4 regions of the Peribacillus sedimenti genome follow, and region 3 is predicted to be linked to each of the others. Evidence: riboswitches for the same ligand, from Rfam matches in the RefSeq annotation. Region 3 holds a riboswitch; each other region holds the start of a gene.
What was found. A riboswitch is a leader RNA that binds a small molecule or an ion and turns the genes downstream of it on or off. The one in region 3 is predicted to bind S-adenosylmethionine.
Positions count from the first base shown of each region.

Region 1: another riboswitch for S-adenosylmethionine. It lies ahead of V1500_RS21770 (methionine ABC transporter ATP-binding protein); the one in region 3 lies ahead of V1500_RS01255 (alpha/beta hydrolase).
Region 2: another riboswitch for S-adenosylmethionine. It lies ahead of V1500_RS05130 (homoserine dehydrogenase); the one in region 3 lies ahead of V1500_RS01255 (alpha/beta hydrolase).
Region 4: another riboswitch for S-adenosylmethionine. It lies ahead of V1500_RS08345 (DUF2292 domain-containing protein); the one in region 3 lies ahead of V1500_RS01255 (alpha/beta hydrolase).

Region 1 covers NZ_CP143547.1:4,425,770-4,427,972, forward strand. The annotation lists gene V1500_RS21765 (methionine ABC transporter permease) at 1-33, opposite strand, end outside; gene V1500_RS21770 (methionine ABC transporter ATP-binding protein) at 26-1,060, opposite strand; SAM riboswitch class I at 1,363-1,470, opposite strand; gene V1500_RS21775 (O-acetylhomoserine aminocarboxypropyltransferase/cysteine synthase family protein) at 1,610-2,203, opposite strand, start outside.
Region 2 covers NZ_CP143547.1:1,005,141-1,007,343, forward strand. The annotation lists gene V1500_RS05125 (ABC transporter ATP-binding protein) at 1-450, shown strand, start outside; SAM riboswitch class I at 567-677, shown strand; gene V1500_RS05130 (homoserine dehydrogenase) at 797-2,032, shown strand; gene V1500_RS05135 (rhomboid family intramembrane serine protease) at 2,166-2,203, shown strand, end outside.
Region 3 covers NZ_CP143547.1:225,263-227,465, forward strand. The annotation lists gene V1500_RS01250 (CsbD family protein) at 207-371, opposite strand; gene V1500_RS01255 (alpha/beta hydrolase) at 456-1,205, opposite strand; SAM riboswitch class I at 1,401-1,500, opposite strand; SAM riboswitch class I at 1,679-1,782, shown strand; SAM riboswitch class I at 1,868-1,968, shown strand; gene V1500_RS01260 (methionine ABC transporter ATP-binding protein) at 2,080-2,203, shown strand, end outside.
Region 4 covers NZ_CP143547.1:1,687,459-1,689,661, reverse strand. The annotation lists gene V1500_RS08350 (hypothetical protein) at 1-230, shown strand, start outside; gene V1500_RS08345 (DUF2292 domain-containing protein) at 909-1,088, opposite strand; SAM riboswitch class I at 1,209-1,313, opposite strand; gene V1500_RS08340 (ABC transporter ATP-binding protein) at 1,528-2,203, opposite strand, start outside.

The DNA of each region.
Region 1 (2,203 bases), 910 kb from region 3:
CCAGACGACATTGGGAAATAGTTCACTAATCATGTGACATCACCTCCACGCCTACCTCTTGCTGCTTGATGAATTCAATCGCGCGGACTATTTCTTCCTCACTGCCGTTTATGTGCACAAATAAAGTACCATAAGAACCATTTTGGGTTTTAGAAATTTTCCCCTGGACAATGTTCACTTCCAGGTTATAGTTGCGGACCAACTTGGTAATCAGCGGATTTTCCGCACTATCCCCGACAAAGGTCAGTTGAACTACCTTGCCTTCCGGATATTGATGCAGCAGGTGCTCAATTGTTTCCTTTGTTTCTTCCGGTTCTGTGACCTGCTGAACGAATCGTTTTGTGATCGGCGCCTTCGGATTGCGGAATACATCCAGGACAGGCCCAAGTTCAACAATCCTTCCGTTTTCCATAACGGCAACACGATGGCATATTTTACGAATAACATGCATTTCGTGAGTGATCAAAACAATGGTCAAACCTAGACGCTTATTTATATCAACAAGCAGTTCCAATATTGAGTCCGTTGTCTGCGGGTCCAAAGCTGATGTTGCTTCATCACAAAGAAGAACCTTAGGATTATTGGCCAGAGCCCTGGCAATCCCTACTCTTTGTTTTTGCCCCCCGCTGAGCTGGGATGGGTATGCATTGCTCCGTCCTTCGAGCCCGACAAGGGATATAAGTTCTTTCACTCTCGCATCTCGCTCTTTCTTTGGAACACCGGCTATTTCCAATGGAAAGGCAATATTTTCATGCACTGTCCTGGACCAGAGGATATTAAAATGTTGAAAAATCATGCTGATTTCCTGGCGGGCCTTTCTGAGGCTGGGACCCTTAATTTTAGAAATCTCTTTCCCGGCAACCATCACTGTCCCCTCTGTCGGTGTCTCCAGGCCATTCAGCATACGGATCAGCGTACTTTTTCCCGCGCCGCTGTATCCGATGATACCGAAAATCTCGCCCTGATTGATTTCCAGATTGACATCTTTTACTGCAGTGATTTCTTCACCGCGGGCAGCTCCCGACCGGAATATTTTGCTGATCTTTGAAAGAGTTATCATTGTCACTCACCTCTCTTTTCCCAATGAGACCTATGAACTTAGCATTCCAGCAAGGAGGATTTCTCTTTTTAATATTTATAAAACCAAGTTAGTTTATTAATGTTTTCACTGAGTTTTATAATTAAATCTGTACCCTTGCCTTGTTTTTAACTAACCATTTTTCGGAATAAAATGATACACACGAGCAGGGTATCACTTTATTCTCCAGGAAGATCTCTATGTACCGGACTTCCTAATCTACTAAATAAAAATGCCTTTCTGCGAGAGCAGAAAGGCATTATATGTTGATTCAGCAGGCCTTTCTCTCATCTTCCAAAGCTGCGCTTTGTGTGAATTGGCACCTTTTCAAGGTTTACCTTGCCGGTTGCCGGGCTTCATAGGGCACATCCCTCCACCTCTCTCGATAAGAGCAAATATTTATATTTAAAAATAATTAATTAATGTTTAGTTCAAAAAGCTCATTTTCTATCACGAAAGTGATTGTATCATGGGAAAAGAAGGAGTGTCAATGAATAAAATTAATGTCCAATTATTCCCGACTTTTCGGCTTTAGCGTACTTTTACTCCTGCTATCGATACCTTTCCGGACGCATTTTCAATTGCCTGCTCCAAATCATCGATCAAATCCTCCACATTCTCTATTCCAACTGACAGACGCACTAATTCTTCAGTAACCCCTGACTTTGCTAAATCTTCTGCCCCTAGCTGCTGGTGAGTGGTGCTTGCAGGATGAATAATCAGGCTTTTAGCATCTCCGACGTTCGCAACATGTGACCACAGCTTGACTGCATTTATCAATTTGGCACCCGCTTCCCTGCCGCCTGATATTCCAAATGTGACCACCGCTCCTGCACCCTTCGGCAAGTATTTGTCTGCTAATCCCTTATCAGGATGATCTGCATTTCCCGGATAAGAAATCCAATTCACAGCCGGGTGAGCTTCCAAGTACTCGACCACTTTTTTGGTATTGGCAATATGCTCTTTCATTCTTACATGCAATGTCTCCAAACCCAGTGTAAACTGGAACGCGCTATGCGGGCTTAATGACGGACCCAAATCTCTCAAAAGCTGCACACGGGCTTTTGCGATATAAGCTGCCGATCCAAGAGCCTCACTGTATACAAGATTATCATAGCTAGGATC
Region 2 (2,203 bases), 780 kb from region 3:
CTGGGGCATCCAAAAATAACTCGGGAAACGATCGAGAAGGCATTGCGGGATGTCGGGGCGGATAAAGTATTAAGCCATTTGGAGGGAGGACTGGATGCGCCGGTTATTGAAAAGGGAAGTACACTCTCTTCAGGACAGCGCCAATTGATTTCCTTTGCACGGGCATTGGCTTTTAATCCTGCGATTTTGATTCTCGATGAAGCAACATCAAGTATTGATACAGAAACAGAAGCCATCATCCAAGAGGCGATGGATGTACTTAAGAAAGGAAGGACTACATTTATCATCGCTCATCGGCTTTCCACCATTAAAAATGCCGATCAAATTCTAGTGCTCGACAGGGGCAAGATTGTAGAAAGAGGATCCCATGAAGAGTTGATGTCTAATAGAGGAAAATACTATCAAATGTATCAGCTTCAGCAAGGACAGCAAAAAGGAATGGCAGGTTAACCTGTCATTCCGGAAATAGAAGGAATGTATGAAACAATTCTGAATTTTCGTTTGTTATATTTGATTCAGTTTGTTATAATATAATGTATTATTTGACTATCAGGATAATTGAATAGTTCTTATCAAGAGCGGTGGAGGGAATGGCCCTGTGAAGCCCGGCAACCTTCGAGCAGTTTATGCTTGAAAAGGTGCTAAGTCCTGCAGAGGAAGACTTTGCAAGATAAGAGACGGAAATGAACTAAAAGCCGCTCTATCTGCATGATAGAGCGGCTTTTAGTTTGCCGAATGGCTGGATTCTCTTTTCTTTGCAAAAAAAATTTTGCACATTGCGAAAGGGGAAGGACAATTGACTCCGTTGAAGGTAGCATTGCTAGGTTTAGGAACGGTTGGATTTGGAACATTTGAAGCATTAAAAGAGCGAAAGGATGATTTGGAACAGATATTAGGACGAAAGATTGAAATATCAGGCATTCTCATCAAAGATAAAAGCAAGGACAGGGGCCTGGATCAGAATATATTTGTCTCCAAGGATTTTAAGGAACTTTTGTCATTGAAAAAACCCGATGTCATTATAGAAGCCATCGGAGGCATTGAACCTGCACTGCAATATATCGAATACGCGCTGAGACAAGGCTGCCATGTGATATCAGCAAACAAAGACTGTATTGCTAAGCATGGCACAAGACTTAAAGCCATTGCGGAAGACAATGCAGTCCGATTCGTCTATGAAGCGAGTGTCGGAGGAGGAATTCCTATTTTACGGACGCTCCGTGAGTTGCTGGTTGTAAATAAAGTAGAGCGGATTGAAGCGATACTGAATGGAACATCCAACTTCATTTTAACTTCAATGAGAGTTGACGGACATACTTTCGAAGAGGCATTATCCATTGCCCGGGAGAAAGGGTTTGCTGAACAGGATCCAGCAAATGATATTGAAGGACGCGATGCCTTTTATAAGGCGATGATAATATGTGAAGAGCTTTACGGACAACAGCCCGATTGGGACCATGTCAATGTTCAGGGAATAAAGAATATTAAAAAGGAAGAGATAAGGGCTGCCGAACAACTTGGCCTGCGTGTGAAGCATCTGGTTACCATACGCGATACACTGAAGGTAACTATATCTCCGGTCTTTATCGACTCCAGTCACCCACTTTACAATGTGGAACAGGTAAACAATGGAGTCGTCATCAAGAATGATTTATTAGGATACCTGACGCTTATCGGTGCGGGTGCTGGCGCTAAGCCGACAGCAAGTGCCATCGTTGAAGATTTTATGTCCTTGTTTCTGACAAAACATTTTAAAAGACTCAAAACATACCCAGAAAAGTTTGCTGATATACATAAGGAGCAGGACGAAACTAATGTGTTTTTCTTCAGGAACGTGGCCGACTCCGAAAAAAACAGGATTGTGAATGACCTGGAGGAAGCAGGAACCGTGCATTCATCAACAGGCGGAAGTGGGTCGTTCGCAGTTTTATATTCAGGAAAGAGGAGTGATTTTCAACACGAAAAACTTGTCAGCAAATATCCCGCAAAAATATCATTATCCGCAACACAGAAGACAGCTGCCTTAGTTTAACAATTTGGCTTTATGTCCGGGTAAAATCAAAAGACCTTGCTGAAGATTGGCCGTCAGCAGGGTTTTTGTGTTTAAATGGTAAATAGAGGAAACATATTTTGACAAGTATCAATAAATCATGCGGAGGGGAAAAATGCTATTTATTCGCAGAGAGACATTCCGGGAATACTT
Region 3 (2,203 bases):
TTACCCTCCTGTTATATATGACGATCAAAGAGGGAGAAAGTTTCAGATAGTTATACACATTTGCAAAAACAGGAAAAAAAATCTAAACGGAATAGAAAAGGACTGCCGTATTGGCAGTCTCTGGCCTAAAATCAAATATGGCATCCTATAACATCGTTACTTGGGTAAAGTGGCTAAAAATAGGCTGGGTATATCAACCTACCGTACTAATCCTTAAGCTTGCTCATTCCTTCCTGGAATTTACCCTTAAGCTTATCTGCCTTTCCTTCTGCCTGAAGCCCAGTATCATTCTTAGCGTTTCCTACTTGATCCTTTGCCTCACCTTTTACTTTATTTACTGTACTTTTTACTCTATCTGATAAATCGCTCATTTTACTTCCTCCTATCATTTAGTCTATTCTTCTATTCCCCAGAGAGGGTCAGAGTAAACAATGATAGTAGTCTCAGGAACGGCATTAAGATGCAAGGCTGCCGGTGCTGCGTTCTTTCACGAAATTAATAGAAGCGGCTGCAATCAAATCCTTGTCAAAATCCAGTGATGCTACATGGAACGAACGATGTAACGGCATAATCTGTTTCACAGTGGATGAAATCATATGATAAATTTCGTATGAACATTGAGCGGGTACTACGTGGTCTTCGGGTGAAACAAATAACTGCACTGGGCATGACACTTTTTTCAATCCTTTTTTTGCGTGTTCCATTAAAGAAAGAAGCGAATGAACAGCAGTTAAAGGAACTTTTGAATAGGTAATTTCCTGTGCGGTAGAATCATTGATATCAGGCGTTTCATCGGCAATAAAACGTGGTGCACCCAAGCCTTTATATGGTTCTAGATCAGGGACGCGCAATGCCGCGTTAATGCAAACAATCCCATCTATCATATATTTTCCGGCGAGGTCAAGGGCCAAAGCCCCACCCATGGATTGACCCACGACAAATATCTTATGGCACGTCTTTTTCAACTGAAGAAAAGCAGTCTCCAAATCTTCAATCCAGTCTTTGTGATTAAAATTTTCCATATCTGCCGCGTTTGTACCATGCCCTCTTAATCTGGGTGCATAGACAGTAAAGCCAGCATTTGCAAATTGTTTTCCTAAGTATTCAACACTCTGTGGTGTTCCATTAAAGCCGTGGCAAAGAAGGATTCCTATCTTATTACCAGAGATAAAAAAAGCTTCTGCTCCAGAAATAACTGTTGTCATATTAATTCTCCTTTCAAGTTAAGAAAATGCCAGTTTTATACTGAGAGTCTCAAAAAAATTTACTGGTAAGACCAAAGCAGCTAGTTTGATAGTAAATGACTGGGTACGTTTAATACACTCAGGCAGTCGTACATATAGAAACGTCCGGGAATCAAAAAAAACTTTCTTGCCTGGCTGCAAAGAAAGTTTTTACATTTCTTATCAACCAAAGCAAAGCTTTGCTGGTAGGAGCACCTTACAGGGCAGGTTGCTGTGAAGTCATTAAGCCAGATCTCTCGTTCACTCTTAATAAAATATAGATTTTTATATATTTCAACTGATATGTTATTAATCCAATAAAATTACTTGGTTTTAATATTATCGCGTGTTTTGAATAATGTCAATCTTTAAAAAGTAAAAAATTTCAAATCATAAAAACCGTTGACAAATTTGCGAACTATCAGTAAAGTAGGAATCAATTGAAAAACGAAAGCTTCTTATCAAGAGAGGTGGAGGGAATTGGCCCGATGATACCTCAGCAGCAGATCCCTATTGGATACTGTGCTAACTCCAACAAGCAGTGCTTGGGAGATAAGAGGAGAAAACAATCGATTGATACGAATGTGGCCTCTTCTTTTCTGGGAGAGGTTTTTTGATTGGAATAATTTCATAGAGTTTTATATTTCTTATCCAGAGAAGCTGAGGGACTGGCCCGATGAAGCTTCGGCAGCGGACATATGTACCGTGCCAATTCCAGCAGGCAGCCTTGCCTGGAAGATAAGAAGGGGCTTATTTTTACTTGTATAACCCTCTTCTTGACACTTCAGGAAGAGGGTTTTTTGTACTTCATATAAAGATTAATACATATTGAAATGCAGCATAAGGAGGTATACATGTGATTACTTTTCAAGCCTTGAAAAAGGAGTATGTAACAAAAGGCAAAACATTTGCCGCTCTGGACGGCATAGACCTGCATGTGGAAGAAGGGGAAATTTATGGAGTAATCGGGTTCAGTGGAG
Region 4 (2,203 bases), 1.5 Mb from region 3:
CCATTTCTATAACGGGTCTTGCCATGGTTACAAGTTCACCAAAGTTGGGAGATCTTATAGCATTTGTCTGGTTCCTAGCTTTGTCGGTTCTTATGATAGTGGAAATTTTCGTGGGGATAAGAGCTTATAAACGTATCAAGTCTTACGGCTGGATGAGAGGGATATTCACTTACCACCCTTCTCAGTGGGCACGGAATTTACGCTCGGCATGTTCCTGGCCTTTACCATAAAGCTCCCGATCTATAGGGGTTTTCTCGGTAGACATGATGGGGTCCTATGGCTGCAGAAACACATCATTTCAGCAGGGAAATATTTTGTCATTGTCTTATTTCTGATTGAAGCATGTCTTGCCCTAACCCACCTAAGGATGAAACTGGAAAAGTCCATCCAGGCCAGAAGATGGACGTAATACTCAGAGATAAATCAACACTAACCTACCTAAATGCAGAATACATTATGTAAAAAACAGTAAGGCCATATCAGCAAATGTAATATGGCCAGGTTTAAAACTTGCCATGAAGATCACAAGTTTTTATTTTTAGTCATCTTCACAAGACAAACTCATTCTCTATGATTATATGCTTTCTTAATAAATATGACCTTGAAAATCCCTGCAAGATGCGTTATACGGCTATTATTCGAAGGGTCTCCAAGTTGACCTGTCTAAGGTTAGTTTTGAATAGTTGGCCAAAACCCTCCGTATTATCGGGTTGTATTTGATTCGAAAATTTCAACCATTTGCTTCACAATGTGAGTCCAAGTTCTAGTAGAAAATCATAAATGTACTAATGCTGAGTTGCTGCTTCAGTATCTCAACAATGATATAAAAAATAAAAAAACGCCCCTGCAACTACGCAAATGCATAATTACAGGGGCGAGTTTTCTGCCTTGGCAACTCTTTAATGATTCTATCGTCTTTTCACTTGTGAATCGGTGGATGGATCTTTCACTAACTGATATCTGATTTTTTCAGTTGTATCAATCTGGGTGATCTCTCCTGCATGTACAGTGATTAATACTGACCCATACTCAATGTTTTGCAGACTGGAGATTATTTGATTGATCTTTTGTTCATCAATGCGTTTCATGTTATCCTCCCACATGCTTCCGTTTAAGAAATTTGGAATTTTTGTTTACAGACTATGGAAGAAAAAAACCCTTCCCAACTATAAGAAGAGGTTCAAGCAACAGTTCAGTATACTCTACTCGTCTTATCTCCCAAGCCCTAAAGCTTGCTGGAATTGGCACAGTACCAATGCTCGTCTGCTGCCGAGGCTTCTCCGGGCCAGTCCCTCCACCTCTCTGGATAAGAAAATATTTCTAAAAGTTATATACTACAATTTATATCGGAATACTTATGTTGTCAACACTTTATTTAAATATTGTGACTTTTTGGCCAGGTTTCTTTATGGACTTGAATACGAGCAGTAAAAAATCCCCTATTTGCAAGGGGATGTTGCAAGCCTATGTTTTTACAGTAAAATCAACCGCGTGCGATATGTCATTGATGGCATTCAACTCCTCAGCTTACTCTGCAAAATGGCATGCTGCCTGCTGGGACACTTTATTCCCTGCATATCGAAGGACGGGTTCCTGCTGCCTGCATATATCTTGAACAAACGGACACCTGGTATGGAACCTGCAGCCTGAAGGCGGGTTTAAAGGACTTGGCAAGTCTCCTTTTAACAGGATCCGTTCTCGCTTGATTGTAGGATCAGGAATAGGAATCGCAGACAACAGGGCCTTTGTATAGGGATGCTGTGGGTTGTCATATAAGTCCTGCGCATCTGCAATTTCAACTATTTTCCCTAAATACATTACCGCGATTCTGTCACTGATATACTGTACAACACTTAAATCATGTGCAATGAAAATATATGTCAAATTAAATTCCCGCTGGAGGTCCTTTAACAAATTTAATACTTGTGCCTGAATGGATACATCCAGGGCTGCTACCGGCTCATCAGCAATAATCAGCTTAGGATTCAAAGCTAAAGCTCGGGCAATTCCAATGCGCTGGCGCTGGCCGCCACTGAACTCATGTGGATAGCGATTTAAATGATTCTTATTCAAACCCACTACTTCCAGCAAATCTCTCACTTTTTGAATCTGCATTTCTTTACTCATATTTTCATGAGTTCGAAGTGGCTCCCTAATAATTTCACCAACTGAAAGCCTTGGATTTAAGGAGGCATATGGGTCT